Regions from separate parts of the Erwinia sp. INIA01 genome, predicted to be linked through region 1. Evidence: predicted binding sites of a transcription regulator. Region 1 holds the regulator's gene; each other region holds the start of a gene.
The links. The regulator PurR, encoded in region 1, represses purine synthesis genes. The targets are predictions, from matches to a motif close to CANGCAAACGTTTGCNTG.

Region 1 (7,524 bases):
TTAAACCGTTCCCCATAGTTATCCGCAATCTGCGGCCACGCCGCGAGGAAACGGTGGTACCAGGCCATTAGCGTCAGATCGTAATCTGCGCCGATATTGTGCCAGTCCTCCATCACAAAATGCGGTTCGCTGGCATTGGCAATATGCCTTACCGACGGCAGACAGCCATTGGGGAATATATATTTGTTGATCCAGGGATCAACATTCTCATCGGTTTTATTTGCCCCGATGGTATGCAGCAGGAAAATACCATCAGGTTTTAAATTACGATCGACCACGGAGAAATAGGTCGCGTAATTTTTAGGCCCAACGTGCTCAAACATACCCACTGAAACAATGCGGTCGAACTGCTGGTTCAGATCGCGATAATCCTGCAAAAGGATTGTCACATCCAACCCTTCACAACGCTGCTGAGCCATTTTTTGCTGTTCGGCAGAAATGGTAACCCCAAACACGCTGACGCCGTAATGACGAGCGGCATATTCCGCCAGTCCGCCCCAGCCGCAGCCAATATCCAGCAGCGACATGCCGGGGGCCAGCTCAAGCTTCTCGCAGATCATTTTTAGCTTCGCTTCCTGCGCCTGTTCCAGCGTCTCTGCTTCTTTCCAGTAACCGCAGGAATACTGCATATACGGATCAAGCATCAGCGAAAACAGATCGTTACCTAAATCATAGTGCTCTTTACCGACAATCCAGGCCCTTTTTCGCGACTGGAGGTTGGTCAGGCGAGCGGCGGCAACACGAAGCGTGTCTTTAAAATGGTGGGGGAGTTGTTGATCGAGTCTTGCCAGCAGCACACGCTGGAAAAAAGTATCCAGCCGATCGCACTGCCACCAGCCGTCCATATAACTTTCACCCAACCCCAGCGAGCCTTCCTGCAGCACGCGTTTAAAAAAGTTGGGATTACTGATTCGGATATCCCATGGACGGGAACCGTTTATTTCTATGTCAGCCTTGCGCAACATCTCCTGGACAATTCGGTACCACTGGTTGTCTTCCAGGCTCACTTCTTCTATACACGATGAACTCATTAGCTTCTCCATCACCCTGTGTGATTGAAACCTGAGAAAAGGATAGTCAATTTCTACAGATTTATGAGAAAACTCACGGCAGAGCCGCAGTCTGATATCCGACGTTAACAGAGGACTGAATTATAACCGGCAGAGGCTGAAACAGACGTAACATAACAGAACGGTATGACAGCCTTGTCAGTAAAAAAACACCGAACACCGCCAAAGCGATCTCCGGATTTAAATGTTGGTAACTTGTTATTTTATAGTGCCTGACGAGTATATGCTCCCGTCAGACAATATTCAATGCATTATTGTTAGCTTGCTAACCAAGTGATTTTACAGCATATCACCCTGCATTTTCCATCGCTTGCAGAGCCATTTTTCTCGCGGCTTTGCGCTGCATCAGATAGCCAATTGTAGCCAGTAAAATGGTCAGTAACATGACACGCACAGTGGTTTCTAGCGGTGATTCAATCCAGGTTGAAACGGCAAGACTGGCGATAAAGCACAGTCCAAGCTGCAGCATATTTTGCAATGCGGCGGCTTTCCCCGTTGCCTGTGGGAACGGCAGCAGGGCGCTGGACACCACCACCGGATAAATTGCACCACTGGCCATCGACATGACGCAGAACGGCGTGAGCAGACTGTACAAAGATGGCGCCTGCTGCTGCGCGGCGATAAACAGCGCGATAACCCCCAGGCTAAAGCACAGCAGCATCCACGGCAGCAGCTGCCCGCCGGAGAAACGATTTAGCAGTGCGCGACAGCCAAAGCCACCAATCAGAAAGGCAATAGTCTGCGGCACATAGCTCAGACCGATATCGGCAGGAGACAGGCCCAGATTACCGAGGATAAACGGTGAGCCGGTCAGCCAGGCAAAGAAGCTGGCGGAACAGGCGGCAAACACCAGCACGTTACCGCTGTATACCGGGGATTTCAACAGCGTCAGGAAACCAGGTGCCGGGCCCTTAGCTGCCGCTTTCTCTGCGGATGCACGGCCGGACAGGCGCAGTGTGGGGATCAGCAAGATCACGCTAATCAACAGCAGCGCAACAAAGATTGCCCGCCAGGAAAAATGCTCCAGCAGCCAGGCCCCCATCAGCGGTGCCAGCGCCGGTGAAAGCGCAACCAGCGGCATAATGGTGGCGAATACGCGTTTTGCCTGCTCGGCGCTGTAGCGATCGACAACCAGGGCCTGCCAGCTTACGGCGGCGGCACACACACCCACAGCCTGCATGAAACGGAAAAACAGCAGCCATGGGGCGGAATGCACCCACATCATGGCAGCACAGCCGATGGCGAACATTCCCAGCCCCACCAGCAGCACGGGCTTGCGGCCAAGGCGGTCGGACAGTGATCCCCAAATCAGCTGTGCGCAGGCAAAGCCGGCAAGGAAGATGCTCAGGCTGGCGCTGATAACGCCAGAACCGGTGGCAAGATCCTGCTGCATCTCACCAAAAGCGGGCAGGTACATATCGGTAGCAAGGAAACCCAGCATGCTCAGCATGGCCAGATAAACGATAAAGAATTTTGAAGGCATATTTTACTCGTACAGGGCAGTTTTTTATCGCAGGGAGTGTAAAGGGATGCACTTACGCTTGTGAAACGCTAATATTCGTCAGTTCCGTTGAAAAAATTTGCAGGCAAAGCGATGTGGTCAGAACATTCTCTGGAAGTGATTGAAGCCGTTGCCAGAACCGGCAGTTTTACCGCCGCAGCGGCTGAGCTTCACCGCGTGCCTTCTGCGGTGAGCTATACCGTACGCCAGCTGGAGCAGTGGCTGGCCGTCAGCCTGTTTGAGCGCCGCCATCGCGATGTGGTACTGACAGAAGCGGGACGGGTGTTCAGCGAAGAAGGGCGTTTTGTTATCAAAAAAATGCTTGCCACACGACGCCGCTGTCAGCAGGTGGCTAACGGCTGGCGCGGTCAGATTAATATCGCCGTTGACCGCATCGTCAGGCCGCAGCGTACCCGTCAGCTTATCGTCGATTTCTACCGTCACTTCCCCGATATGGAACTGCATATCTTCCCCGAAGTGTTTAACGGCGTATGGGATGCGCTGGCGGATGGCCGCGTTGATGCGGCTATCGGGGCTACGCAGGCGGTGCCGGTGGGCGGGCGCTTCGCCTTTCGCGATATGGGCAGCCTTAACTGGCGCTGTGTCGTGCAGGCGGATCATCCCTTATTGCAACAGACGGGACCGCTTAGCGACGATCTGCTGCGGGAATGGCCATCTCTGACGCTGGAGGACACCTCGCGCGCGTTGCCGAAGCGTAACACCTGGACGCTGGATAATCAGCGGCGGCTGGTGGTCCCGGACTGGGACAGCGCGTTAGACTGCCTGCGCGCCGGACTGTGCGTCGGCATGATCCCGGGGCACTTTGCCCAGGGTTGGATTGCTGAAGGGGGAATTGCGGAACTGACGCTGGCAAACCCGTTCCCGATCAGCCCATGCTGCTTGAGTTGGTCGGAACAGAGTGCATCACCGGCGCTGCGCTGGCTGCTGGATTATGTTGGCGACAGCGATACGCTGAATGCTGAATGGCTGAGTGAACCGTCCGCCTGAGCGAACGGTAAACGAGCAAGGGATTAGCGGCGATAGTCGCGGAACGGACCATCGGCCACGGAGCGGCGTTCAATCAGTGACGGATGAACTTCAATGGTCTGCGGTTCTTCACGCTTGCTGGTGATGCGATCGAGCAGCATATCGAACGCGGTTTCTCCCAGCCGCTCTTTCGGCTGGTGCACCGTGGTCAGCGCCGGTGTGAAATAGCGTGCGTTGCGCACGTTATCATAGCCGATCACTGAAATATCCTGTGGAACGCGCAGGCCCATCTCGTCCGCGGCGCAAATTGCACCCATCGCCATGACGTCGCCGCCGCAGAAGATGGCGGTCGGGCGCTGTTTCTGCCCCAGAATCTGCTGCATGGCCCGATAGCCGGATTCAGGTTCAAAGTCGCCCTGAACCAGCCACTCTTCACGCAGTGTAATCCCGGCTTCGTTCAGCGCCTTGAGGAACCCCGCATGGCGACCGCCGCCGGTGTTACGCTCCAGCTGTCCCGGGATGGCACCGATATCACGATGCCCACGCTCAATCAGATAACGCCCGGCCAGATAGCCGCCTTCAAAGGCGTTATCCAGCACGGTATCGGTGAAATCTCCGCGCGATTCACCCCAGTCCATGACCACCATCGGGATATTGCGGTGGTCTTCCAGCATCGAGATTAATGAATCCGGGTACTCAGAGCACATCACCAGCAGCCCGTCGACGCGCTTCTGCGCCATCATCGACAGATAAGCCTGCTGTTTGTTCAGGTCGTTATGTGCATTCCCAAGGATCAGGGTATAGCCTTTGGCAAAGCAGCGGTTTTCCACGGCTTCAATAATTTCGGCAAAATAGGGCGCTTCGCTGGAGGTGGCGAGCAGGCCGATGGTTTTGGTGTGGTTGACCTTCAGACTGCGTGCCACGGCGCTGGGGGAATAGTGCAATTCCTTAATTGCTGCCCACACCGCTTCACGGGTCTCTTCGGCTACAAAGCGCGTTTTATTAATTACGTGGGAAACCGTGGTTGTAGACACCCCGGCTCGCTTTGCCACATCCTTAATTGTTGCCATTAAACTTATGCTCCTGGTGTTATCGTAACTATTTGATAACAGGTTGGTTAAACGTTTGCCTGGGTGCAGCCTTTTCCCACCAGACCAAAGTGGTTTGGATGCTGTCGCAACGGGTCGGAAAGGGGAAAAAATCGTCCGTAGAGTGACTGCAGAGCTGGCAAAAACCGTTATCCGCTACTGTTGCGCAACGGAAAAGAGGAATTCTAACAAGGCTGCGCAGAGAAAACGAGATTTTTACGGGGAACTGTGGGAAAATCTTTGTGCATACATTTTGCAGGGTTATTAAGGAGAGACGATGAGTACCGATCTGAAATTCTCACTGCTGACCACGGTGGGTGCGCTACTGATGATTATTGCATTTAGCTTTACGGCTATTCTGCACTAAAAAAATCGGGAGGAGCATGGCTCCTCCCGATTAGCAATTCAGCAATCGCTTACCGCGTTGCGCAATCAGCGAATTGTTTTTGGCGTCATCATTCGACGGGCACCAATATAGTGCTCCTGCCAGTAATCATCGCCCAGCGCGCTTACCTGAATGTCTTTGCCGGTTCTCGGTGACTGAATGAATTTTCCACCACCAAGATATACGCCAACGTGATCGGCGGTACCGCGTCCGTTGATGCGGAAGAACACCAGGTCGCCTTTCTCCAGTTTATCGCGTTTGATCGGCGCAGCATCGCGCAGGTGATACATCTCATTTGCCGTACGCGGGATCTTAAACTTCACCAGGTCCTTATAGGCATACCACACCAGTCCGCTACAGTCGAAACCGGTTGACGGTGATGCGCCTCCCCACTGGTAGGGTTTACCCAACTGGCCCATCAGTTTGTTCATCGCCGTTTCACGCGCTTTCTGATAGCGCGCGCGGTGCGCTTTGCTCAACTTCAGCGGTGATTCAGGGGATTCAGCCTCATCGCGCTCGATAGCACGCAGCGGGCCTTTCTTGCCTTTTTTGGTCTGTAAAGAGGCGAGACGCTCGCGGCCGTAGCGTTTTTTCTCCATCTTACCGATGTGGGTGGTTTTTACTTCGCGTGAGGCCGTCGCTTCCTGGCTCTTTTTCAGCTTTGCCTTCTGGGTAGCAGAAACTTTGGTTTTCTTAAGCGCAGGCTCTTTGGTTTTTTTAATGAGGGGTTCTTTGACTTTTTTCGTGGCAGCCGCTTTAACCGGCCGACGCTTGCGGCGTTCATCCTCACGCGCAGAGTTGTGGTCAACTTTATGCTGATTTGCGTTAACGGGAGCATGAGGCGATGCATGCGCCATATTAAAGAACAGCTGGGCAAAGGCCAGCATGCTAAGCGTGATGATTAAACGCAACGTTCCCATTAACAGTTAAACTCAGTGTAATGACTGCATGGCAATCGAAAAAGAATTCTGCAATTTGCAGGGGTTAGGGCAATTCTAATCTAACTTCTTAACAAAAGGTAAGGTGTTTTTTGTTTCAATAAGACAGATTAAGTAAATGGTGAATTATTGAACGCAATCAGCTGCTTAACTCAACAAAAAAAAGTAATCCAACATCGAGAAACGCTGCAACGATGATAGGAAAATGTTATTTTGTTTTCATAATTTTGCATTTTGTTGCGTTCTGTTCATCAGGGCTGCATAAAATGTCGTTTTCAACGGCGGAGCAGAATCGCTACAATAACTAAACACGAAGTATCGTACTGAGGAAGTCATTTATGAGTACTGTTGAAAAAATTCAGCGCCAGATCGCAGAAAACCCAATCCTGCTGTATATGAAAGGTTCTCCAAAGCTGCCAAGCTGCGGATTCTCCGCACAGGCCGTTCAGGCTCTTTCTGCCTGCGGCGAACGTTTTGCCTACGTTGATATCCTGCAGAACCCGGATATTCGTGCTGAACTGCCGCGTTACGCTAACTGGCCAACCTTCCCACAGCTGTGGGTTGACGGCGAGCTGGTCGGTGGCTGCGATATCATTATCGAAATGTTCCAGCGCGGTGAACTGCAGCAGCTGATCAAAGAGACTGCGCAGAAGTACCCAGCCCCCGCTGCTGAATAAGCCGGTGGCAATAAAAAAACCCTGCTAAGCAGGGTTTTTTTTCGTCTTTATATTGTCAGCGCGGTGGTTAATGCACGCCGCAGAGTTAATACGGCTCAGGACTCCGCTTCCGGCACGGCCAGTGGCCAGCCGCCCAGACGCTTCCAGCGGTTGACCAGCTCACAGAATAAATCTGCCGTCTGTGTAGTGTCGTACAGCGCGGAGTGCGCCTGGCTACTGTCAAAGGTGATTCCGGCCGCGATGCAGGCTTTAGCCAGTACGGTCTGCCCAACAACCAGTCCACTGAGCGCGGCGGTATCAAAGGTCACAAAGGGATGGAAGGGATTGCGCTTCAGGCTGGCACGTTCCGCCGCCGCATTCATAAAGTTCAGATCGAATGTGGCGTTGTGCGCCACCATAATCGCTCTGCTGCAGCCGGTATCCTTAATCCCTTTACGAACCAGCTTAAAGATGGCGTGCAGCGCTTCATATTCGCTGACGGCACCGCGCAGGGGGTTGCTGGGATCGATGCCGTTAAAGGCCAGCGCTTCCGGCTGTAAAACTGAACCGACAAAAGGCTCTACGTGAAAATGCAGGGTTTCATCTTTCTCCAGCCAGCCATCTTCATTCATTTTTAAGGTGACGGCGGCGATTTCCAGCAGTGCGTTCGTTTTGGCATCAAATCCCGCAGTTTCCACATCGATCACTACCGGATAGAAACCGCGAAAGCGGCTGCTCAGAGTATTCAGTTCATTTAATTCAGACATCAGCTTCTCATTGGCGCAAAAAGGCAGGGCGTATTATGGCAAACTTTGCTACGTGATGCAGCAGGCAGGTGAGAAGGAGGGCCCGCAGGCCCTCAGAGGAACTTAATTGCCCAGGCCGTGACCGGCGTGTTT
Region 2 (7,524 bases), on a different contig from region 1:
TTCCTGTTTTTACTCTTTGGTCTTGTGCTTCAACTCTGCCAGTCTCAGATTGGTTACCTGGCAACCGGTATCGCTTTGCTATGTTACTGCTGCTGGTTTTACCGGCAGGCGGCAAGGCTACTGTGGATCGCTACGGCTTTAGTCTTAGGGATACTGATCGGTAAACTGATGCAGTTTCTGATGATGACGCCTGACATTAACCATATACAAAGTACCCATATTCGCTGGGTATTCATCGTCGATAGCCTGCGCATGTTCATCGAAAAACCGCTATTCGGTTGGGGCGTCGGCGGCTTCGAATATAACTTCTTGCACAGATTCGGTGGGGAAGAGACCTTTGCAGCTCAGGGCACGAGCGCTCATCCTCACAACGAGATTCTCTTGTGGATGGTTGAAGGTGGGAGCCTGGCTCTTCTGGCAATGGCGGCAATAATTATTGGCGGGGGCATCATTGTTCGGCTGGCTTACCGCAGGAAAAAACTTCCCCTGCTGGCTGTAGCGTTTCCTGTTCTGCTCCATATGATGACTGAATACCCCATCTATCAGTCTGCTGCCCACTGGCTACTGTTGTTGATAGTGTTGCGCTGTATTGATATTCCTTGCCGTCACTTCAGGGTATGGCCGTCCCTGATATGCAGCGGGCGGATATTTACGGGGGCTGCTGCTGCGGTATTTCTGATCCTGTTGGCGGGAGCCATGCAGCTACAGGGTAAGCTGACTGAAATTGAGCGCGGTGGCCGGCAGGACGCACTGTCAGCAACAGCTCATCCTGTCGGAAAAATATTGCTCAGCGATCGTTATGACTTTGACCAGCATATTGGCAACCTGCTGCGCTTCAACCAGTCGGGGGACAGCTACTGGCTGATAAACTTTGAACACTGGGCGCGGCGCTATTCTGGAGTACACCCCGACGCGAATATTTATGATACAAGGATAAATATTGCCCGGCAGCTTAACGACGTACAACACAGATTGGCGTTGCAAAAGGAAGCTCGCTGGCTGTTTCCTCACGATCCGCGGTTTGCCAGCGAGCATTAGCCATCAGTTGCCGCTGCGCACTTCACCGTTCACCATCCGCTGCTGCACGGAATTATCAGCAGAGGTGGTGGAAAGCGTAGCGTTAACAGTAGGCTTTAACGGTTTATCCTGTTGCAGCAGGGCCTGACCGCTTAATTGTAGATTGCCTTTGCTCTGCGGAAGCGGTGACCATCCCCAGTTCTGCAACAGGTTAAATGCGACCTGGCGACCATTCAGCGTAAAGGATGTGTTTCTGTCAGGCTGCTGGCTTATTTTGGCGTTACCTTCCAGCATGCCGTCACCACTAAAAGCGCTCATCTCAGTGAAATTAATGCTATTTCCATCTGCGGCCAGGGTGAGTGAAGGGTGACGCAAGTCAACGCGATTGAAGGTGGCTTCAGCCGCATTCAGGCTCAGATTTCCCGCCCAGATCCCCCACTGGTGGTTGTGCGCCAGCAGCAGGTTGTTGCCGGTACCTTCCAAAGACGTCATCTGGAAAGGGAATGCCGGATCGATATCGATGATCAGATTGCGATTAGCACTGAATTTCTTAACTTCAACGCTATCCAGCCAGCCCGGTAGCGCTTGCATCCAGCGCTCACGCCAGGTTGAGGGGAGCGTGTACTCCAGACCCGCGATGACCACTTCATCCAGGCTCAGCTTTTTATCGCTGCGGTTCCAGCTGCCCTGGGCACGGATCAGGCCGTTAACCCAGCGGGAACTGAACTGCGAAAGCTCAATACCCTGCGGAGAAAAGTCCAGATTTGCAATTGGGTCGTCCAGCTGCAGGCTCCCGTTGACAACACTACTGGCGTTCATCGCCAGCGATCCGCCATCGCTCTGCCAGCCACCGTGGCTCAGCGTGATATTTTTCAGCACTAAATCCAGATCGGTGACCGCCCAGTCGCGGCCTTCCAGGCGTGCATCGGTGACATCCACTCTGCCCAGCCGAACCTCAGGAAGAGATAGCAGAGGCTGTAAAAAATCACTCAGCGTTTTATCACTTTGCAGGCGGATGCTGTTCAGGCGCAGGCTGGAAACCTGCCAGTTGCCGGACGCATCACGGCGGGCATTTGCCGTCGCCGATCCCCGAGCGACATCTGCACCAAGGTTGCTAATCGTCCATTCCCGTCCTTTCACATTGCCTTCAATGAGTGCATTCGCCGCCGGTACGCCATTCAGCATCAGCGATCCGGCGCTAATCTGGAAGCTGGCCTGATAGTCTGGACGTTCAGTCGCTTCTGGCTGCCAGGGAATGATACCGCCATCTACCCGCTGAGCCTGTAATGACCAGTTATCCCGGGAGCGATTAAGCGCCATCTGGCTAAGCTGGAGTCGGTCGGCCTGTAAAGAAACCGGCGGATTGCCGTTATTCAGATTTAGCGTTCCCTGATTCAGGCGGATGCTGGAGAAATGAAGTGGATTGCTGAATTGCTTGAGGCTCAGACCGAGGTCGACGCGTTTAGCGACCAGCGTAGCGGGCTGACCATCCCGGCCAAAGGCAACGTTATCAAGCAGGAGATGGCTGGGATTAGAAAAGTCATGCTCTATTTTACTCATAGAGAGCTGATAGGCGCTGTCGTCACTAATCTGGCGGCTAATCCATCCTGCACCCCACTGGGTTTGCAGCAGCACATAAAGAGCAACGATGACCAGCAGTAACACCAGTAGCAGCGTGAGCAAAACTTTTCCGAGAAATTTCATTGCAACCATCCCGTGGAAAATCGGTAATGGCTTGTTATGCCTGATTTATCGCCGTTTCTCAACCGGGAAGGCACTTGCAGGGCGGAAATTATCCGCCCTGTATTCGTACGACTATGACCGCTGCGGAATTATTTTTCCTGAGGGAACACCAGATTCAGAACAATAGCAGTGATCCCGCCTGCCGCGATGCCGGAAGAGAGCAGCGTTTTCAGCCAGTCTGGCGCGAACTGCAGGATCAGTGGCTGCTGTGATACGCCCAGCCCAACCGCCAGCGACAGGGCAATAATCATAATTGCGCGGCGGTTTAATGGCTCACGTGACACGATGCGCACACCGGAAGCGGCAATCGTACCAAACATGACAATCGTTGCACCGCCGAGTACCGGTTCAGGAATATGCTGCACGAAACCACTTACCGCCGGGAACAGTCCCAGCACAATCAGCATCAGTGCCACCACAAACCCTACGTAGCGGCTGGCAACGCCGGTCAGCTGGATCACGCCATTATTCTGTCCGAAGCAGGAGTTTGGAAAGGTATTAAACAGTGCGGAAACGCAGGAGTTAAGGCCGTTAGCCAACACGCCGCCCTTGAGCCGCTTCATATACAGCGGGCCACTGACCGGCTGTTCTGAAACGTCAGAAGTCGCGGTAATGTCGCCAATAGTTTCCAGAGAGGTCACCATAAATACCAACATCAGCGGAATTAACAGGTTCCAGTCGATACCCAGTCCGTAATAGAACGGCATCGGAATCGCCACCAGAGAGGTATTGGTCGGCGTTGTGTCTGCCGGCAGCATACCCAGAGCCCACGCCAGCAGATAACCGACTGCCATCGCTATCACCAGTGAGGCTACGCGCAGATAGGGATTACGCTGACGGTTCAACAGAATAATCACCGCCAGAACGGCTCCGGCCAGCAGCAGATTTTTTGGTGCGCCGAAGGTGTGATCATTCATTGCCGCATAGCCGCCACCGATAGAGGTCAGGCCAACCTGAATCAGCGACAGACCGATGATCATCACCACAATCCCGGAAACCAGCGGGGTAATGACGCGACGCGCCAGGTGCAGAACGCGGGACAGGGCCATTTCGGTACAGGAAGCGAGCATCAATGTGCCAAACAGTGCGGCCATCATGGTCGGGACGTCAGCACCACCGTTTTTCAGCGCCAGCCCGCCCATGATCAGCGGAGAGACAAAGTTAAAACTGGTGCCCTGGATAGAAAGCAGCCCGGAGCCTACCGGTCCCCAGGTTTTGATCTGCAGAATAGATGCCACACCGGAAGTAAACAGGGACATGCTGATGATGTGCTGCGTGTCCTGGGCTGGTAAGCCGAGAGCCTGGCAAATTAGCAATGCCGGTGTAATAACCGCGACAAACATCGCCAGCAGGTGCTGACACGCGGCAAACAGGGTCTGAGGGAGCGGTGGGCGGTCTTCAAGACGATAAATCAACTCACTTTTGCTCACCGGAGAAGGTTGGCGGGCAGCGGCATCATGGGCATCAACGGACATGTTCGGGGTTCCAGCGGTAATAAAGTGGCGATTTTAATCTTCTGCCGTTTAAAAGCAAACGTTTGCTGATGATGAAAGTTGACGCGGAAGTCGGCGAATAAGGGTACGCACTTCAGGCGTTGGTGTAGCGCTCGGTTTCAGGAAGCCAGCGCTCAATTAAGGCCTGCGCCTGCTGGGGATAGTACTGGTGGATATGGCGAGCCACGCGCTGAACTTCCGGGATCATCGCACCATCGCGCAGGAGATCGGCCACCTTAAACTCGGCATTACCGGTCTGGCGCGTACCCAGCAGTTCACCAGGGCCGCGTATTTCGAGATCGCACTGGGCAATAACAAAACCGTCATTGCTGTCGCGCAGAACCTGCAACCGTTTTTGCGCCGTTTTGCTAAGCGGGGCCTTATACAGCAGTACGCAATGAGAGGCGACAGCGCCACGCCCGACGCGCCCGCGCAGCTGATGGAGTTGTGCCAGGCCCAGCCGTTCCGGATTTTCAATAATCATCAGACTGGCATTGGGAACATCAACTCCAACTTCAATCACGGTGGTGGCAATCAACAGCTGGATTTCACCGGCCTTAAATGCCTGCATCACCGCCAGTTTTTCCGCCGGCTTCATGCGACCGTGCACCAGACCAACCTGCAAGTCGGGCAGTGCCAGTTTTAGCTCTTCCCAGGTGGCTTCAGCCGCCTGCGCTTCCAGCAGTTCCGACTCTTCAATCAGCGTACACACCCAGTACGCCTGACGGCCTTCCGTGCTACAGGCACTTTTAACGCGGGCGATGATATCCGCACGGCGCGTATCCGGGATTGCTACGGTAGTCACGGGTGTCCGGCCCGGCGGCAGTTCGTCGATGGTGGAGGTATCGAGATCGGCATAGGCGGTCATCGCCAGGGTCCGCGGAATGGGCGTGGCGGTCATGATCAGCTGGTGTGGATGGAATCCCTGCTCTTCGCCTTTTTCCCACAGAGCCAGGCGTTGGTGAACGCCAAACCGATGCTGTTCATCGATAATGACCAGCGCCAGCCCGTTAAACTGCACCTGTTCCTGAAATATGGCGTGAGTACCGACAATCATTGATACCTGCCCGCTGGCAATCGCTTCCTGCTGGGCAAGGCGAGCCTTCCCTTTCTGTTTTCCTGCCAGCCAACCCACTTCAATTCCTAATGGAGCAAACCACTGGCGGAAGTTATTTGCGTGCTGTTCAGCCAGCAGCTCTGTAGGGGCCATCAGTGCCACCTGTTTGCCCCAGGCAATCACATTAAGTGCAGCCAGCGCGGCTACCAGCGTTTTACCGGAACCAACGTCGCCCTGTACGAGGCGCATCATTGGGTAATCTTTTGCGAGGTCAGTTTCTATTTCACGGCCAACGCGTTGTTGAGCACCGGTAGGACGGAACGGAAGTGCAGCCAGTAATTTATCGCTCAGCGAGTGGCGGGGCGTCATGGCAAGTGCGTGATAGCGCTGAGCCCCGGCGCGGACTGCCAGCATGCTGAGATTGTGAGCCAGCAGTTCTTCCATAATTAACCGGCGCTGAGCGGGATGTGTGCCGCTGTCGAGATCGCTCAGGGCGATATCCGGTGGAGGACGATGCAGCGTGCGTAGCGCTTCCGGCAGTCCAATCAGTCCCTGGCTTAGCTCGGGAGGCAGTAATTCGGCAATAGCGCAGGTGTCCAGCAGGGCAAGCGCCTGGTCGGTCAGATTGCGCAGCGTGGCCTGGCGGATCCCCTCGGTGGTGGAGTAGACCGGGGTCAGCGTTTCCTGTAGACCGGTGACGCCTTGTTCTCCCTGAATCTTATATTCAGGATGAATGATTTCTGCCCCGCGCTGACCACGTTTGATTTCACCATAGGCGGTAACGCGTCGCCCGACGGCAAGGCTGTTTTTCATCCCGGCATTAAAGTTGAAGAAGCGCAGCGTCAGCACGCCGGTGCCATCGCTAATCTGGCAGGTCAGCATGCGGCGGCGACCAAAGCTGATGTCGCAGTGCAGCACGTCGCCTTCGACGGTGGCAAAGATGCCCGGTAGCAGATCGTTAATCGTATAGAGTTGGGTACGGTCTTCATAACGCATCGGGAGATGCAGCAGCAGATCCTGTACGGTAAGCAGGCCAATTTTTGCCAGCTTTGCTGCCTGACTGGCGCCCACGCCGGTGAGCGTGTTCAGCGGAATGGCATCCAGCAGGCGGCCCTGCATTATTTCGTCGCCTTTGACTGCATAGTTGCCCACCATTCCGGGTCCGCTTCCACTTCACCACGGTCATTGATCACCGGATAGGGCAAACCTTTCTGTTTCGCAACGCGAGCCAGGACAGGGTAGCCGCCTTCAAACAGCAGTCGCTGCTGCTCGGCGTAAGCCAGCGTACTTTCTTTACGCTGGTACATACCGGCATTCTGGCGCTGGCGCTGGGCTTCATACAGGATCAGTGCCGATGCTACGGAGACGTTCAGTGACTGCACCATACCAATCATGGGGATGATAATATCCTGGTCGGCAAGCTCCAGTGCTTCCCGGGTGATACCGGTTTTTTCCTGGCCCATCAAAATACAGGTAGGGCGGGTATAGTCAATTTCGCGAAAATCGACGGCTTTATCCGACAGATTGGTGGCCAGAATTTGCATATCCTGGCTTTTGAGATGCTGCACGGCTTCAGAAATGGTTCGGTGAGTTTTTACCTGCACCCAACTGTTGCTACCGGCGGCGGATGACACCATGGTGCGCATGCGGCTACCGGGCCAGACGGCATGCACTTCATGCACGCCAACGGCATCGGCAGTACGGATCATCGCGGAAACGTTATGGGGTTTGTGCACCTGCTCCATACAGACCGTCAGATCGTGCTGGCGCGCGGCGAGCATCTCACGGATACGGGCATAACGTTGTGCATTCATGCGAAGAATAACTCCCTGAAAATAGTAATTCCGTCGCGGTACGATAAATCGACGATCGGGTGAAAGGCGACAGGAGCGGATCGGCGCTCCTGTCCTCAGTTGCGGTTACGATGCACCTTGATGACATCCGGCATTACGCGGATTTTACGCATAATGTTAGCCAGATGAACACGATCGCGTGCCGTCAAACGGATAAAGGCGCTGTATACGCGGCCATCTTTTTCTTCGGTATTCAGACTCTGAATATTAGAGCCCGCGGTGTTAATTGCCGCAGTCAGATTGGCCAGTGCACCTTGGTGGTTAAACATATCCACTTTGATTTCGGCAACAAATTCCTGCTCGGTAACCTTGTCCCACTCAACAGCCATGAATTTCTCAGGCTCTTTCTGATAACCGCGGA
Region 3 (7,524 bases), on a different contig from region 1:
GGGTACACGAAATGCGCCTGATTAAATCGGCTGAAGAGCAGGCGGTACTGCGCGAGGCCGGTCGCATCAGCGCGCTGGCACATACCCGTGCAATGGAGCAGTCACGCCCCGGGATGTACGAATACCAGCTGGAAGGCGAAATTCATCATGAGTTCAATCGCCACGGCGCACGCTTCCCGTCCTACAACACCATCGTTGGAGCCGGAGAAAACGGCTGCATCCTGCACTACACCGAAAACGAAAGTCAGATGCGCGAAGGTCAGCTGGTGCTGATTGATGCGGGCTGTGAATATCAGGGCTACGCCGGTGATATCACCCGCACTTTCCCGGTTGGCGGTAAATTCACCGCGCCGCAGCGCGAGATCTACGACATCGTACTGGCTTCGCTGTATAAGGCGCTGGCGCTGTATCGCCCCGGAACCAGCATTCGTGAAGTGACGGCGGAAGTGGTGTCGATCATGGTCAGCGGGCTGGTGGATCTGGGCATTCTGCACGGTGACGTTGATACGCTGATTGCCGAACAGGCGCATCGCCCGTTCTTTATGCACGGCCTCAGCCACTGGCTGGGTCTGGACGTGCATGACGTCGGCCATTACGGCGTGGATCGCGATCGTCTTCTCGAACCGGGGATGGTGTTAACCATCGAACCGGGTCTGTATATCGCACCGGATGCCGATGTTCCCGCTCAGTATCGCGGTATCGGCATTCGCATTGAGGATGACATCATTATCACCGTGGACGGTAACGAAAATCTGACCGATACGGTGGTAAAAGATGCCGATGAAATTGAAGCACTGATGGCGGCAGCGAAGCAGCAATGAGCATAATAATTGCAGGGGGAGGAATGGCCGGCGCGACGCTGGCTCTGGCGATCTCCCATCTGACACAGGGACAGCTGGCGGTGACGCTGGTTGAAGCCAGGGAACCTGAAAGCCGGGCGCATCCCGGTTTCGACGGGCGGGCGATTGCGCTGGCGGAAGGCACAAGTCAGCAGTTAGCCGCAATCAATTTATGGTCGGCGCTGGAGTCCTGCGCCACGCCGATTACCCACGTTCACGTCAGCGATCGTGGCCATGCCACCTTTGTTTCACTGGATGCTGCCGACTATGGCGTTCCCGCGCTGGGCCACGTGGTGGAACTGCACGACGTCGGGCAGCGGCTGTTTGCCCGACTAAAGCAGGCACCCGGCATCACTCTGCGCTGCCCGAACACCGTGGCGGACGTCGCGCGCACACAGCAGCGGGTCAGCGTGACTCTGGACAGCGGTGAAGTGCTGAATGCGGATCTTCTGGTGGCGGCAGACGGGACGCGTTCAAAGGTCGCGGCGGCCTGCGGGATGCAGTGGAGCAGCGATGATTACCAGCAGGTGGCGGTGATTGCCAATGTTTCTACCCAGCTACCGCACGGCGGGCAAGCGTTCGAGCGCTTTACCGAGCACGGACCGCTGGCGCTGCTGCCGATGTCGGGCGGGCGCAGTTCTTTGGTCTGGTGTCACCCGCTGGCGAAGAAAAGCGCGGTAGACGGCTGGAGTGATGAGCGCTTTCTCCGTGAGCTTCAGCGCGCCTTCGGCTGGCGCCTTGGGCGATTCACTCAGGTTGGTCAGCGCCACAGCTATCCGCTCCAGCTGCAAACCGCTGCGCAGCATATTTCTCACCGCCTTGCGCTGGTGGGTAATGCTGCCCAGACGCTGCATCCGATTGCCGGACAGGGGTTCAATCTGGGGATTCGCGACGTAATGTCGCTGGCCGAAACGGTGGCCGCCGCCTGGCGCAGCGGGCAGGGCGTAGGCGAATTCGCTACCCTGCATCACTATCAGCAGCGCCGTCAGCCGGACGTTGAGGCCACGATTGGCGTGACCGATGGTCTGGTTCGGCTGTTTGCCAATCGCTATCTGCCTTTAACGGTGGGGCGCAACCTGGGGCTGCTGGCGATGGATCATCTGCCGCCGTTACGTAATTTGCTGGCCGAGCGCACGTTAGGCTGGGTTAAGCGTTGAGGAGAAAGCTGTAATGCAAACATTTGATGTCATCGTCGCCGGGGGCGGTATGGTCGGTCTTGCGGTGGCCTGTGGCCTGCAGGGGAGTGGTCTGCGCGTGGCGGTGCTTGAGCGCGAAGCGCCGGTTGCCGCTGCGGCAGATGCGCCTCATGCGCTGCGCGTTTCGGCGATTAACGCCGCCAGTGAGCGCCTGTTACAGCATCTTGGCGTGTGGAGTACCATCCTGGCCACGCGTGCCAGCGCCTATCACGGTATGGAAGTGTGGGATCGCGACAGCTTTGGTCATATCGCCTTTGACGATGAGCAGCAGGGGCTGTCGCATCTGGGGCATATTATTGAAAATCGGGTGATCCACCAGGCGCTGTGGCAGCGGGCTGAGAGCCTGAGTGATATCACCCTGATTTCCCCGGCTGAACTGCAACAGGTTGCCTTTGGCGACAACGAAGCGTTTGTCACGCTGAAAGACGGCAGCATGATGACCGCTCGTCTGCTGGTGGCCGCCGATGGCGCGAACTCGTGGCTGCGGAACAAAGCGGATATCCCGCTTACCTTCTGGGATTATGAGCATCATGCGCTGGTGGCCAATATCCGCACCGAGAAGCCGCATGATGCGGTGGCCCGGCAGGTATTCCACGGCGAAGGTATTCTGGCTTTCCTGCCGCTGAGCGATCCGCATCTTTGTTCTATTGTCTGGTCTTTACCGCCGCAGGAAGCCACTCGTCTGCAATCAATGCCGGTAGAGGTGTTCAATCAGCAGCTGTCGGTGCATTTTGATCTGCGTCTGGGGCTGTGTGAGCTGGAAAGCGATCGCCAGGTCTTCCCGCTGATGGGGCGCTTTGCGCGCAGTTTTGCCGCGCACCGCCTGGCGCTGGTGGGCGACGCTGCCCACACCATCCATCCGCTGGCGGGGCAGGGGGTGAATCTTGGCTTTATGGATGCGGCGGAGCTGATTGGTGAGATCCGACGCCTGCATCAGCAGGGCAGGGATATTGGTGAGCATTTGTATTTGCGTCGTTACGAGCGCAGCCGCAAGCACAGCGCTGCGCTGATGCTGGCCAGCATGCAGGGTTTCCGCGAGCTGTTTAATGGTGATAATCCGGCGAAGAAGCTGTTGCGTGATGTCGGGCTGGCGCTGGCGGATAAGCTGCCGGGCGTGAAGCCGAAGCTGCTGAAGCAGGCGATGGGGCTGCATGATTTACCCGAGTGGTTGCGTTAACCTGGATGTTTTCTTGATGCGGTGCGCACGCTAACCGGCGGCTCCCTCGCCCGAGCGTCCTCGCGTCGCGCTTTGCGCGATGCCTTCACTTCACTCGTCAGCTTTCGTAGCGGGTCAGACGGGGCGTCCTGCCCCGGCTGCCCCTTTCGCCAGCGTCCGGCTGCCCCTTTCGCCAGCGTCCTGCTGGCTCATACGAGCTTCCTCATTCCGTTCAGCGCTGTGGATTGCCCGTTCGAGGGAGCCGCCGGTTCGCTTAGTCACTTCTGCGTCGCCTGAAAAAGTCCGGTGTTTTCGCATAGAGCGTCGAGACTCTGGTTTGTTGTGATATGGGCAGTCAGCCTGATGCTGCTCGTATGCTGTAATCACGTTGTTTTCTTGATGCGGTGCGCACGCTAACCGGCGGCTCCTTCGCCCGGGCGTCCTCGCGTCGCGTTTTGCGCGATGCCTTCACTTCACTCGTCAGCCTTCGTACCGGTGCAGACGGGGCGTCCTGCCCCGGCTGCCCCTTTCGCCAGCGTCCTGCTGGCTCATACGAGCTTCCTCATTCCGTTCAGCGCTGCGGATTGCCCGTTCGAGGGAGCCGCCGGTTCGCTTAGTCACTTCTGCATCGCCTAAAAAAGTGCGGTGTTTTCGTATAACGGATTGAGACTCTGGTTAGTTCCAATGGGGTAACATCGTTTCATTCCTGATGAAAAAGCCAGCACATAGCCGGAAAGATGACCCACCGCTGGGCCAGACGGGCAATCCGCAGCGCTGAGGTGGAGGCATTCGGCCAGGAGACGCCAGCAGGGAAGCTGGCGTCAGGCGGGGTCGGTACATGGATGTATCGTCTCCGCCGGTCCGGGAGGGCGGATGCCGTAACCGAAGGTACCACGCGTAGCGTGGCGCGAGGACCGACCGGCAGGCGCAGCGGCGGGTCAGCGATCGCCGAATTCCCTCTTTTTTTATCACTCTTGCACCAATGGTGCACCCGCCGCCCCATCATTGTGCTTCGTTTGAATTATTCTAATTTAACGCTCGCAATCGCATTACTTTTAATAATGCGATAAGAAAAATCTTGGAGTGGTTTTTTATACATCGAATGCGGAATCTTTGCGATTCATCTGCGTTAAAGGCTATTTATTGTTGTTTTTGTATGCATTTATTTAAAAAAGTAGCGATTGATACTGGTAGTGAGTGCGTGGGCTTTATTGCTGAACTGTGATTTCGACCCCGTTTAACTTATGGTTAATTGCCATTTTCGGTGGTAAGTTCAAAGCAAAGATAACGTTTGCGTCAGACCGCTTACGGGCGGTAAACGGGCGCGTCAATCACCCTGCATCCACAAGGATGGCGGACAGACAGCACAGGAAGACTATGACTCAGCAAACCCCGTTGTTCGAACAGCATCAAGCCTGCGGTGCGCGCATGGTGGACTTTCACGGCTGGATGATGCCGCTGCATTATGGTTCGCAGATTGATGAGCACCACGCGGTACGCACCGATGCCGGAATGTTCGATGTGTCGCATATGACCATTGTCGATCTGCACGGTGCCCGCACGCGGGAATTCCTGCGCTATCTGCTGGCGAACGACGTGGCCAAGCTGACTCAGCCGGGCAAAGCGCTTTACACCGGCATGCTGAATGCCTCCGCTGGCGTGATTGACGATCTGATTGTCTACTTTATGAGCGAAGACTTTTTCCGCCTGGTGGTGAACTCCGCTACCCGTGAAAAGGATCTGGCGTGGATCTCTGAACACGCGGCACCTTACGGCGTCGAAATCCGCGAGCGTGATGATTTGGCGCTGGTGGCGGTGCAGGGTCCGAATGCCCAGCAGAAAGCGCAGACGCTTTTTGATGATACTCAGCGCGCGGCGGTCAGCGGCATGAAGCCGTTCTTCGGCGTGCAGGCGGGCGATCTGTTTATCGCCACCACCGGTTACACCGGTGAAGCGGGCTATGAAATTGCCCTGCCTTCCGACCTGGTCGTGACGTTCTGGCAACGGCTGCTGGCGGCAGGCGTCAAGCCTGCGGGCCTCGGCGCGCGCGATACGCTCCGACTGGAAGCGGGGATGAATCTGTACGGTCAGGAGATGGATGAAAGCGTCTCTCCGCTGGCGGCCAATATGGGCTGGACCATTGCCTGGGAACCTGCCGACCGGGAATTTATTGGCCGTGAAGCGCTGGAATCCCAGCGTAAAACCGGCACCGAGCAGCTGGTAGGATTGGTGATGACCGAGAAAGGCGTGCTGCGTAACGAACTGCCGGTGCGCTTCACCGACGCTGACGGCAACCTGCGTGAAGGGATTATCACCAGCGGATCGTTCTCCCCAACGTTGGGTTACAGCATCGCGCTGGCACGCGTTCCTGCCGGAATCGGTGAACAGGCTATTGTACAAATTCGCAACCGCGAAGTGCCGGTGCAGGTCACTAAACCTGTTTTTGTCCGTGCCGGTAAACCGGTAACAAAATAAATCTGAATCTACCCGTCCTGTCCGTGCTGATCAGGGGCTGAAAAACGCACCGGCTGCATGAACGTTTAGCGGAATTATCTTTTTTGGAGAATGTCGATGAGCAATGTACCAACCGATCTGAAATATCGTGACAGCCATGAATGGGTGCGCAAAGAAGCCGATGGCAGCTACACCGTAGGCATCACCGAACACGCTCAGGAACTGCTGGGTGACATGGTGTTTGTTGACCTGCCGGAAGTGGGAAATACCTACGCTCAGGGCGACGACTGTGCGGTAGCGGAGTCCGTTAAGGCGGCTTCCGATATCTATGCGCCACTGAGTGGCGAAATCATTGCGGTTAACAGCGAGCTGGAGTCCTCTCCGGAACTGGTTAACAGCGATCCCTACAGCGACGGCTGGCTGTTCAAAATCAAAGCCAGCAATGAGTCCGAACTGGATGATTTGCTCAGCGCCGCCGACTACCTGGCGTCTATCGAAGAGTAATGCCTTAACCGGTCACGGTGGAGGAGGAACCATTTCCGCCTTCGCCGTTGACGATGCCGGTGAGCTATCACCGGTAACCCTTTTGCCGCACTAAGCCCGAAGCAGGATTTACCGCTCATGACCCAGACTCTCAGCCAGCTTGAACATCACGGCGCGTTTATTGAACGCCATATCGGACCTTCGCCAGAGCAGCAGGCCGCCATGCTGAACGCAGTCGGCGCAGATTCACTGACCGACCTAATCTCGTCGATTGTTCCCGCCGATATTCAGCTTCCCAGCCCGCCGCCGATTGGCGATGCGCTGACCGAACATCAGGCTCTGGCCGAGCTGAAGGCGATTGCCGCGCAGAACCTGCGTTATAAATCCTATATCGGCATGGGCTACACCCCGGTTCTGACGCCGCCGGTGATCCTGCGTAACATGCTGGAAAATCCGGGCTGGTATACCGCCTACACCCCTTATCAGCCGGAAGTTTCTCAGGGCCGCCTTGAAGCGCTGCTTAACTTCCAGCAGCTGACGCTGGACCTGACCGGGCTGGATATTGCTTCCGCCTCGTTGCTGGATGAAGCGACCGCCGCTGCGGAAGCCATGGCGATGGCGAAACGCGTCAGCAAGCTGAAAAATGCCAACCGCTTCTTCGTGGCTGATGATGTACATCCACAAACGCTGGATGTGGTGCGTACCCGTGCGGAAACCTTTGGCTTCGAAGTGCTGGTCGATAAAGCGGAAAAAGTGCTTGAGCTGCAGGATATCTTCGGCGTGCTGTTACAGCAGGTGGGTACTGGTGGCGAAGTGCATGATTACGGCAGCCTGATTAGCGAACTGAAAAGCAAAAAGATCGTGGTCAGCGTGGCCGCTGACTTTATGACCCTGGTGCTGCTACAGGCCCCGGGTAAACAGGGCGCGGATATCGTCTTTGGCTCGGCTCAGCGTTTCGGCGTACCGATGGGCTACGGCGGCCCGCACGCGGCTTTCTTCGCTGCCCGTGATGAACATAAACGTTCCATGCCTGGCCGTATCATCGGCGTTTCCCGCGATGCCGCCGGAAATACTGCGCTACGCATGGCGATGCAGACCCGCGAGCAGCATATCCGCCGCGAGAAAGCGAACTCCAATATCTGTACCTCGCAGGTGCTGTTAGCCAATATCGCCAGCCTGTATGCAGTTTTCCACGGTCCGGCCGGGCTGAAGCGTATTGCCGGGCGCATCCATCGCCTGACCGATATTCTGGCCGCCGGACTGCAAAAAGGCGGTCTGACCCTGCGCCACCACAGCTGGTTTGACACGCTGACGGTGGAAGTGGCCGATAAAGCGGCGGTGCTGGAACGCGCCCTGAGCTTCGGCGTGAACCTGCGTACCGATATTCTGCACGCGG
Region 4 (7,524 bases), on a different contig from region 1:
GCATTACCGCGCTGATCGGTCCGTCAGGCTGCGGTAAATCGACCCTGCTGCGCTGCTTTAACCGCATGAACGATCTGATCGACAACTGCCGGGTGGAAGGCGATATTCGTCTGCATCAGCAGTCGATCCTCGGCCCCGATCGCGATCTTTCCCAGCTGCGCCGCCGCGTTGGGATGGTGTTCCAGCGCCCCAACCCTTTCCCCAAGACCATCTATGACAATGTGGTTTACGGCCTGCGCCTGCAGGGCATTCGCGATCGACGGGTGCTGGATGAAACGGTAGAGCGTGCGCTACGCGCTGCGGCGCTGTGGAGCGAGGTGAAGGATAATCTGTGGCAAAATGCGCTGACGCTTTCCAGCGGGCAGCAGCAGCGGCTGGTGATTGCCCGCGCGATTGCTATTGAACCGGAGATCCTGCTGCTGGATGAGCCAACGTCTGCGCTGGACCCGATTTCAACGCTGGTAATTGAAGAGCTGATGAGCACCCTGAAGCAGCACTTTACGCTGGTGCTGGTGACGCACAATATGCAGCAGGCCGCCCGCGTTTCAGACTATACCGCGTTTATGCATCAGGGGAGCGTGGTGGAATTTGGACTGACCGACGATCTGTTCACAGCACCACGGCAGCGTAAGACTGAGGACTACATTACCGGTCGGTTTGGCTAAAAATAAGGGCGGAATATTTTCCGCCCTGTAGCAACTATTCGAACGCGTGCCCTTCGGCAGGCAGCAGCTGGCCATCCAGCCAGGCGCGATCCTCGCGCATTGCCAGCCGGCCTTCAATGAACCAGCTAACCACCAGCGGATAAATCGCGTGTTCCTGATGCTGAACGCGCGCGGTCACTTCCGCTTCGGTGTCTTCACTGAATACCGGAACCTTCGCCTGCAAAATCACCGGACCGCCGTCCAGCTCTTCCGTCACGAAATGAACCGAGGTACCGTGCTCATCATCGCCGTTCTCGATAGCCTGGCGATGGGTGTGCAGCCCCGGGTATTTCGGCAGCAGGGAAGGGTGGATATTCAGCATGCGTCCGGCATATCGCTGCACGAACGCCGGGCTGAGAATGCGCATATAGCCGGCCAGTACCACCAGGTCAGGGGCATAAGCATCGATTTCCAGCATCAGCTGGCGGTCGAACGCTTCGCGGTCAGCAAACTGTGAGGCGGCCAGCGCATGAGCCGGAACGCCTGCTTCACGCGCGCGCTCCAGGCCATAGGCATCGGCCTTGTTGCTGAATACGGCAGCCACGCTGCCGTTAATCCGCCCCTGCTGACAGGCGTCCAGAATTGCCTGTAAGTTGCTTCCATTCCCGGAAACCAGCACGACTATACGTTTCATGGATTGATGACCACACGCTCTTCAGAATCAGAAGCTTTAATGGTACCAATTTTCCAGGCTTTTTCACCCGCGTCATTCATCAGCTGTACCGCTTTATCCGCTTCTGCCGCGCTCAGGGCAATGACCATGCCCACGCCACAGTTAAAGGTGCGGTACATTTCATGACGGCTGACGTTCCCGGCCTGCTGCATCCAGCCGAACACCGCTGGCCATTCCCAGCTTGACTCTTCAAGCACGGCCTGGGTGTTATCCGGCAGTACGCGCGGGATATTTTCCCAGAAGCCGCCGCCGGTCAGGTGGGCAATGGCGTGCACGTCAACCTGTTCGATCAGGCTGAGGATATTTTTCACGTAGATGCGGGTTGGCGCCAGCAGGTGGTCGGAAAGGGATTTGCCTTCCAGCTGGGTGGTTTCCGGGTCGGTTTTGCTGACTTCCAGAATTTTACGCACCAGCGAGTAGCCGTTAGAATGCGGGCCGCTGGAACCCAGCGCGATCAGCACGTCACCGTCGGTCACTTTGCTGCCGTCGATAATCTCAGATTTCTCGACCACGCCGACGCAGAAGCCTGCCACGTCGTAATCTTCACCGTGATACATACCTGGCATTTCAGCGGTTTCACCGCCGACCAGCGCACAGCCAGACTGTGAACAGCCTTCTGCGATGCCGGTGATCACGCTGGCTGCGGTATCCACATCCAGTTTACCGGTTGCGTAGTAGTCGAGGAAAAACAGCGGCTCTGCGCCCTGTACCACCAGATCGTTAACGCACATGGCGACCAGATCGATACCGATCGTATCGTGGCGCTTCAGGTCCATCGCCAGACGCAGCTTGGTGCCAACGCCGTCAGTGCCGGAAACCAGAACAGGTTCACGGTATTTTTGCGGCAGCGCACAAAGGGCACCGAAACCGCCCAGTCCACCCATCACTTCAGGGCGGCGGGTTTTTTTCACTACGCCTTTGATACGGTCGACTAAAGCATTACCAGCATCGATATCTACGCCGGCGTCTTTATAGCTGAGAGAGGTTTTGTCGGTCACTGCGAAATCCCCACGCGTTTGCGGTTGGTGGTGTGGTGGTAAAAATAAAGCGCCGTAATTCTAACAGTGCAGGCAAACGTTTGCGAGTGCCATCTTATCCCGCATGACGGATAGGTGAATTTTAGCTAATCATGACATCTATCGCGGTGATTAACTAAACTATTGCACTAAGTCATATGGCGCTGCGGATAAATGGCGCTATAATCTCGCGATTTTTTTTTGCTGCTTAACACTCCGGGAGTACAACAATGAAGATCGTGGAAGTCAAACACCCGCTGGTCAAACATAAACTGGGTCTGATGCGTGAGAACGACGTAAGCACCAAGCGTTTTCGTGAACTCGCGTCAGAAGTGGGAAGCCTGCTGACCTATGAAGCGACTGCCGATCTGGAAACCGAGACGGTGACCATCGAGGGCTGGAATGGTCCTGTGCAGATCGAACAGATCAAAGGTAAGAAGATTACCGTTGTGCCAATCCTGCGTGCCGGTCTGGGCATGATGGAAGGCGTGCTGGAGCATGTACCCAGCGCGCGTATCAGTGTCGTCGGCGTGTATCGTGATGAAGAGACGCTGGAGCCGGTACCGTATTTCCAGAAGCTGGTTTCTAACATTGAAGAACGTATGGCGCTGGTCGTTGACCCGATGCTGGCCACCGGTGGCTCAATGATCGCCACTATCGATCTGCTGAAAAAAGCCGGCTGTACCAGCATTAAGGTTCTGGTACTGGTTGCAGCACCGGAAGGCATCGCCGCGCTGGAGAAAGCGCACCCGGATGTTGAACTCTATACCGCATCGGTGGACCAGGGGCTGAACGACAAGGGGTATATCATCCCTGGCCTCGGCGACGCTGGCGATAAGATCTTCGGTACTAAATAAATTATCAAGCCGACCGCAGAGTCGGCTTTTTTATGGCAAACATATCAAGGGGTAGTGAAACATGACGCGTCGCGCAATAGGCGTACACGAGCGGCCACCGCTGCTGCAAACCATTCCACTCAGCTTCCAGCACCTGTTCGCGATGTTCGGTGCCACGGTGCTGGTGCCGATTCTGTTCCACATCAACCCGGCCACGGTGCTGCTGTTTAACGGAATCGGTACGCTGCTGTACCTGTTTATCTGTAAAGGCAAAATTCCGGCCTACCTCGGTTCAAGCTTTGCCTTTATATCTCCGGTACTGCTGTTGCTGCCACTGGGATATGAAGTGGCGCTGGGCGGCTTTATTATGTGCGGCGTGCTGTTCTGCCTGGTGGCGCTAATCGTTAAGAAAGCCGGTACCGGCTGGCTGGATGTGATGTTCCCGCCAGCGGCGATGGGCGCGATTGTGGCGGTTATCGGTCTGGAGCTGGCGGGCGTGGCGGCAAATATGGCCGGCCTGCTGCCTGCCGACGGCACCTCTCCCGACAGCAAAACCATCATTATTTCGATGGTGACGCTGGGCGTGACGGTGTTCGGCTCCGTGCTGTTCCGCGGTTTTCTGGCCATTATCCCGATTCTGGTCGGGGTGCTGGTGGGCTACGCGTTATCCTTCTTTATGGGTATCGTTGACTGGACGCCGGTCCGTGAAGCGCACTGGTTTGCGCTGCCAACCTTCTACACTCCGCGTTTCGAGTGGTACGCCATCTTCACCATCCTGCCAGCGGCGCTGGTGGTCATTGCCGAGCACGTTGGGCATCTGGTGGTCACGGCGAATATCGTAAAGAAAGACCTGCTGAAAGATCCTGGCCTGCATCGTTCGATGTTTGCTAACGGCATCTCGACCGTCTTCTCCGGCTTCTTCGGCTCAACGCCGAACACCACCTACGGTGAGAATATCGGCGTGATGGCCATCACCCGCGTCTACAGTACCTGGGTGATCGGCGGCGCGGCAATCCTGGCGATCCTGCTCTCCTGCGTGGGTAAACTGGCGGCGGCAATTCAGGCCGTGCCGGTGCCGGTGATGGGCGGCGTGTCACTGCTGCTGTACGGGGTGATCGGTGCATCAGGTATCCGTGTGCTGATTGAATCGAAAGTCGACTACAACAAAGCGCAGAACCTGATCCTGACTTCGGTGATCCTGATCATCGGCGTCAGCGGCGCAAAAGTGCACATCGGTGCCGCCGAGCTGAAAGGCATGGCGCTGGCGACTATCGTTGGCGTGGGCCTGAGCCTGATCTTCAAAGTCATCAGCCTGATGCGTAAAGAAGAAGAGATTATTGACGTGGCGGATGAGCGTTCCGACGTTAAGTAACGCTGCCGCACAGACTCCGCAGCCCCTTTAACGGATGCCAGCTATCCGCTGCCGTTAAAGGGGCGCTTTTCGTATGACAATTGACAGCCGTTCACTCTGCTCCACAACGATCCCGTTCATCCCGGCATTTGGCGTAACGCCAGCCGCTTTCCGATCGCTGATGCTATTTTTCAACCGTGCCTGAAGGTAGATGTCGGTTTTATTACTGCGGTTGATCCCATCAATGGCTTTACGTTTCATGATCGCGAAGGAGTTGTGTTAGACTTTTCGTGATTTCTGCATGCGTAAACCCTGAGGTGATTCTGAACACGCCGGCACAGCTTTCACTGCCACTTTATCTGCCCGATGACGAGACCTTTGCCAGCTTTTGGCCAGGTGAAAATCCGTCCCTGCTGGCCGCGCTGCAGAGTGCACTTCATCAGGAACACGGTAGTTATTTCTATTTCTGGTCACGCGAGGGGGGAGGGCGAAGCCACCTCCTGCATGCAGCCTGCGCCGAGCTTTCGGCGGCCGGAGAAGCCGTCGGTTACGTTCCGCTGGATAAACGCACCTGGTTTGTCCCTGAAGTCCTCGACGGTATGGAGCAGCTGGCGCTGATCTGCATTGATAACATCGAATGCATTGCCGGAGATGAGCCGTGGGAAATGGCGATTTTTGACCTCTATAACCGTATTCTTGAAACCGGTAAAACCCGCCTGCTGATTACCGGAGATCGTCCCCCTCGCCAGCTCAACCTCAAATTGCCCGATCTGGCGTCACGCCTTGACTGGGGGCAAATTTACAAGCTTCAGCCTTTGTCCGACGAAGATAAGCTCCAGGCGCTACAGCTGCGTGCGCGGCTGCGGGGATTTGAACTGCCGGAAGACGTTTGTCGCTTCCTGCTGAAGCGGCTGGATCGCGAGATGCGAACGCTGTTTCTGACCCTCGATCAGCTCGATCGTGCTTCGATCAGCGCGCAGCGCAAGCTGACCATTCCGTTTGTCAAAGAAGCACTGGATCTCTGATTTTTTTGGCCGAAGCCTGGCTCGCTCGCCTCATTAATGTTCGTAATGAGGCGAGCGATTAAAGGATCTCCAGCCCCTGAATGCACGTAATGGGGCTGGCGATTACAGAATCTCCAGCACCTGCTCAGGCGGCCTGCCAATCCGGGCCTTGCCGTTAGCTACTACGATCGGACGCTCAATCAGCTTCGGCTGAGCGATCATTGCGGCAATCAGCTGATCCTCACCTAGCGCCGGGTTATCCAGCCCTGCGGATTTATACTCATCTTCTTTATGGCGCATCAGCTGACGTGCGCTGCTAAAACCCAGCTGCTTAACCAGCGCTTTCAGCGTTGCCGCATCCGGCGGGGTGTCCAGGTAGCGGATCACCTGCGGCTGGATGCCCCGACCCTCTAACAGTGCCAGCGTTTCGCGGCTCTTGGAACAGCGCGGGTTATGGTAAATCTGTACATCACTCATCTCATTTTCTCCGGCCTCTTCATTTCGGGCCCGTTTTATTATCTCTTTTGATACTGACGGAAGCGTTCCTGCAACTGTCTCAGCTGGTCGATGCGTGCATCGTACCGCGCCTGCTTCAGGCTACCGAGTGGCACTTGAGAACTGGCGCTGCTCAGGCTGCGGATCGCCTGGTCGAGCTGCCCGGCCAGCGCCAGACCTTCGGCCCGTGCGGCCTGTTCTTCATCCGACAGGCCCTGCGCTGCGGAAGCCTGGGCCAGCAAATCCCAACCGTTGGGATCGTCCTTATTGGCCCAGGTATAGCGATACAGCACTTTGCTGGCGTTAGCGGGCTGTTTCGCTTCCACATAGGCATTCGCCAGGTTGAGCTGAAGTACCGGATTGCTGCTGCTGGCTTTAATTGCCACCAGACGATTAATGGCCTGCTGCGGCTGGTTCAGACCGATATCGATATCGGTAATAATATCCAGATACCAGACGTTATCCGGCTGTTTCGCCAGCAGCGGGGCAATGATGTTTTTCGCCCTGGCATAGTTTTTGGCCTCCAGCATTTGTACCGCTTTACCGTACTGCGCGGCGGCCTGTTCGCGGCTGTTCCCCTTCGACAGGGAATCCAGCAAATCTTCGGTTAGCTGGTTCTGCCCGGTGGAGAACATCCCCAGCGCCCTGACTTTAGCCATATAGAAATCCTGAGACGACTGCACCACCACCGGTTTCATCTGATTAGCACGGTTGCGGGCATCGGACAGTCGGCTGTCGGGAAGGGGGTGAGTTAACAGGATTTCCGGCGGCTTGGAGGAAAAACGAGACTCGTCGGCCAGCTTTTGCAGGAATGCAGGCATCGCTTCCGGATCGAATCCCGCCCGCTGCAATACCTGAATACCAATACGGTCGGCTTCCTGCTCATTTTGCTGAGTAAAGCTGATAATCCCCTGCTGGGTGCCTGCAAGCGTTCCGCTCAGCGCCGCCATCCCCGCCTGTGGGCTGGCCATGGCCAGCAGAATCGAACCCAGCGCGCCCACCCAGGTCAGCGGCGCGTTTTTCTGCTGTTCTTCCATCGCTCGGGCGAGGTGGCGCTGGGTAACGTGCGAGATTTCGTGCGCCATCACCGAAGCCAGCTGGCTTTCGTTATCGCTGTAGCGGAACAGGGCGGAATGCAGCACAACGTTGCCGCCAAAGAAGGCAAAGGCGTTAATTTCATCGTTGCGGATCAGGTAGAAATGGAACGGTGTTTTCACCGACCAGGCGTGGGCAACCAGCCGCTGTCCGAGCTGATTGATGTACTGATTCATTAGCGGGTCGTTGATGATTGGCGCGCTGGCACGCAGCTGGCGAACATAAAAATCCCCCATCGCCAGTTCCTGATTGACCGACAGCGTACCACCCGCCGTCGTACCAATATCCGGGAGATTGTCAGACACATCGGCCTGGACTGGCGTAGCACCACCCGCCAACAGGGAGATAAC

Region 2: the regulator PurR is predicted to act here: its motif matches at 4,287-4,304, upstream of OMR58_RS21520 (nucleobase:cation symporter-2 family protein).
Region 3: the regulator PurR is predicted to act here: its motif matches at 4,472-4,489, upstream of gcvT (glycine cleavage system aminomethyltransferase GcvT).
Region 4: the regulator PurR is predicted to act here: its motif matches at 2,445-2,462, upstream of purM (phosphoribosylformylglycinamidine cyclo-ligase).

What each region holds. Positions count from the first base shown of each region.
Region 1 is NZ_JAPDNC010000020.1:33,310-40,833, forward strand. It holds gene cfa (cyclopropane fatty acyl phospholipid synthase) at 1-1,031, opposite strand, end outside; gene punC (purine nucleoside transporter PunC) at 1,360-2,553, opposite strand; gene punR (DNA-binding transcriptional activator PunR) at 2,665-3,579, shown strand; gene purR (HTH-type transcriptional repressor PurR) at 3,603-4,628, opposite strand; gene cydH (cytochrome bd-I oxidase subunit CydH) at 4,924-5,013, shown strand; gene OMR58_RS24315 (C40 family peptidase) at 5,079-5,942, opposite strand; gene OMR58_RS24320 (Grx4 family monothiol glutaredoxin) at 6,308-6,646, shown strand; gene rnt (ribonuclease T) at 6,742-7,392, opposite strand; gene gloA (lactoylglutathione lyase) at 7,495-7,524, opposite strand, start outside.
Region 2 is NZ_JAPDNC010000014.1:28,193-35,716, forward strand. It holds gene OMR58_RS21510 (PglL family O-oligosaccharyltransferase) at 1-1,038, shown strand, start outside; gene OMR58_RS21515 (AsmA family protein) at 1,042-2,721, opposite strand; gene OMR58_RS21520 (nucleobase:cation symporter-2 family protein) at 2,850-4,235, opposite strand; gene recG (ATP-dependent DNA helicase RecG) at 4,348-6,429, opposite strand; gene trmH (tRNA (guanosine(18)-2'-O)-methyltransferase TrmH) at 6,429-7,124, opposite strand; gene spoT (bifunctional GTP diphosphokinase/guanosine-3',5'-bis pyrophosphate 3'-pyrophosphohydrolase) at 7,220-7,524, opposite strand, start outside.
Region 3 is NZ_JAPDNC010000002.1:648,095-655,618, forward strand. It holds gene pepP (Xaa-Pro aminopeptidase) at 1-821, shown strand, start outside; gene ubiH (2-octaprenyl-6-methoxyphenyl hydroxylase) at 818-1,996, shown strand; gene ubiI (FAD-dependent 2-octaprenylphenol hydroxylase) at 2,010-3,212, shown strand; gene OMR58_RS04850 (hypothetical protein) at 3,327-3,473, opposite strand; gene gcvT (glycine cleavage system aminomethyltransferase GcvT) at 4,569-5,666, shown strand; gene gcvH (glycine cleavage system protein GcvH) at 5,763-6,149, shown strand; gene gcvP (aminomethyl-transferring glycine dehydrogenase) at 6,267-7,524, shown strand, end outside.
Region 4 is NZ_JAPDNC010000006.1:182,032-189,555, forward strand. It holds gene pstB (phosphate ABC transporter ATP-binding protein PstB) at 1-665, shown strand, start outside; gene purN (phosphoribosylglycinamide formyltransferase) at 700-1,338, opposite strand; gene purM (phosphoribosylformylglycinamidine cyclo-ligase) at 1,335-2,375, opposite strand; gene upp (uracil phosphoribosyltransferase) at 2,624-3,250, shown strand; gene uraA (uracil permease) at 3,312-4,601, shown strand; gene hda (DnaA inactivator Hda) at 4,898-5,605, shown strand; gene arsC (arsenate reductase (glutaredoxin)) at 5,708-6,061, opposite strand; gene OMR58_RS12815 (beta-barrel assembly-enhancing protease) at 6,100-7,524, opposite strand, start outside.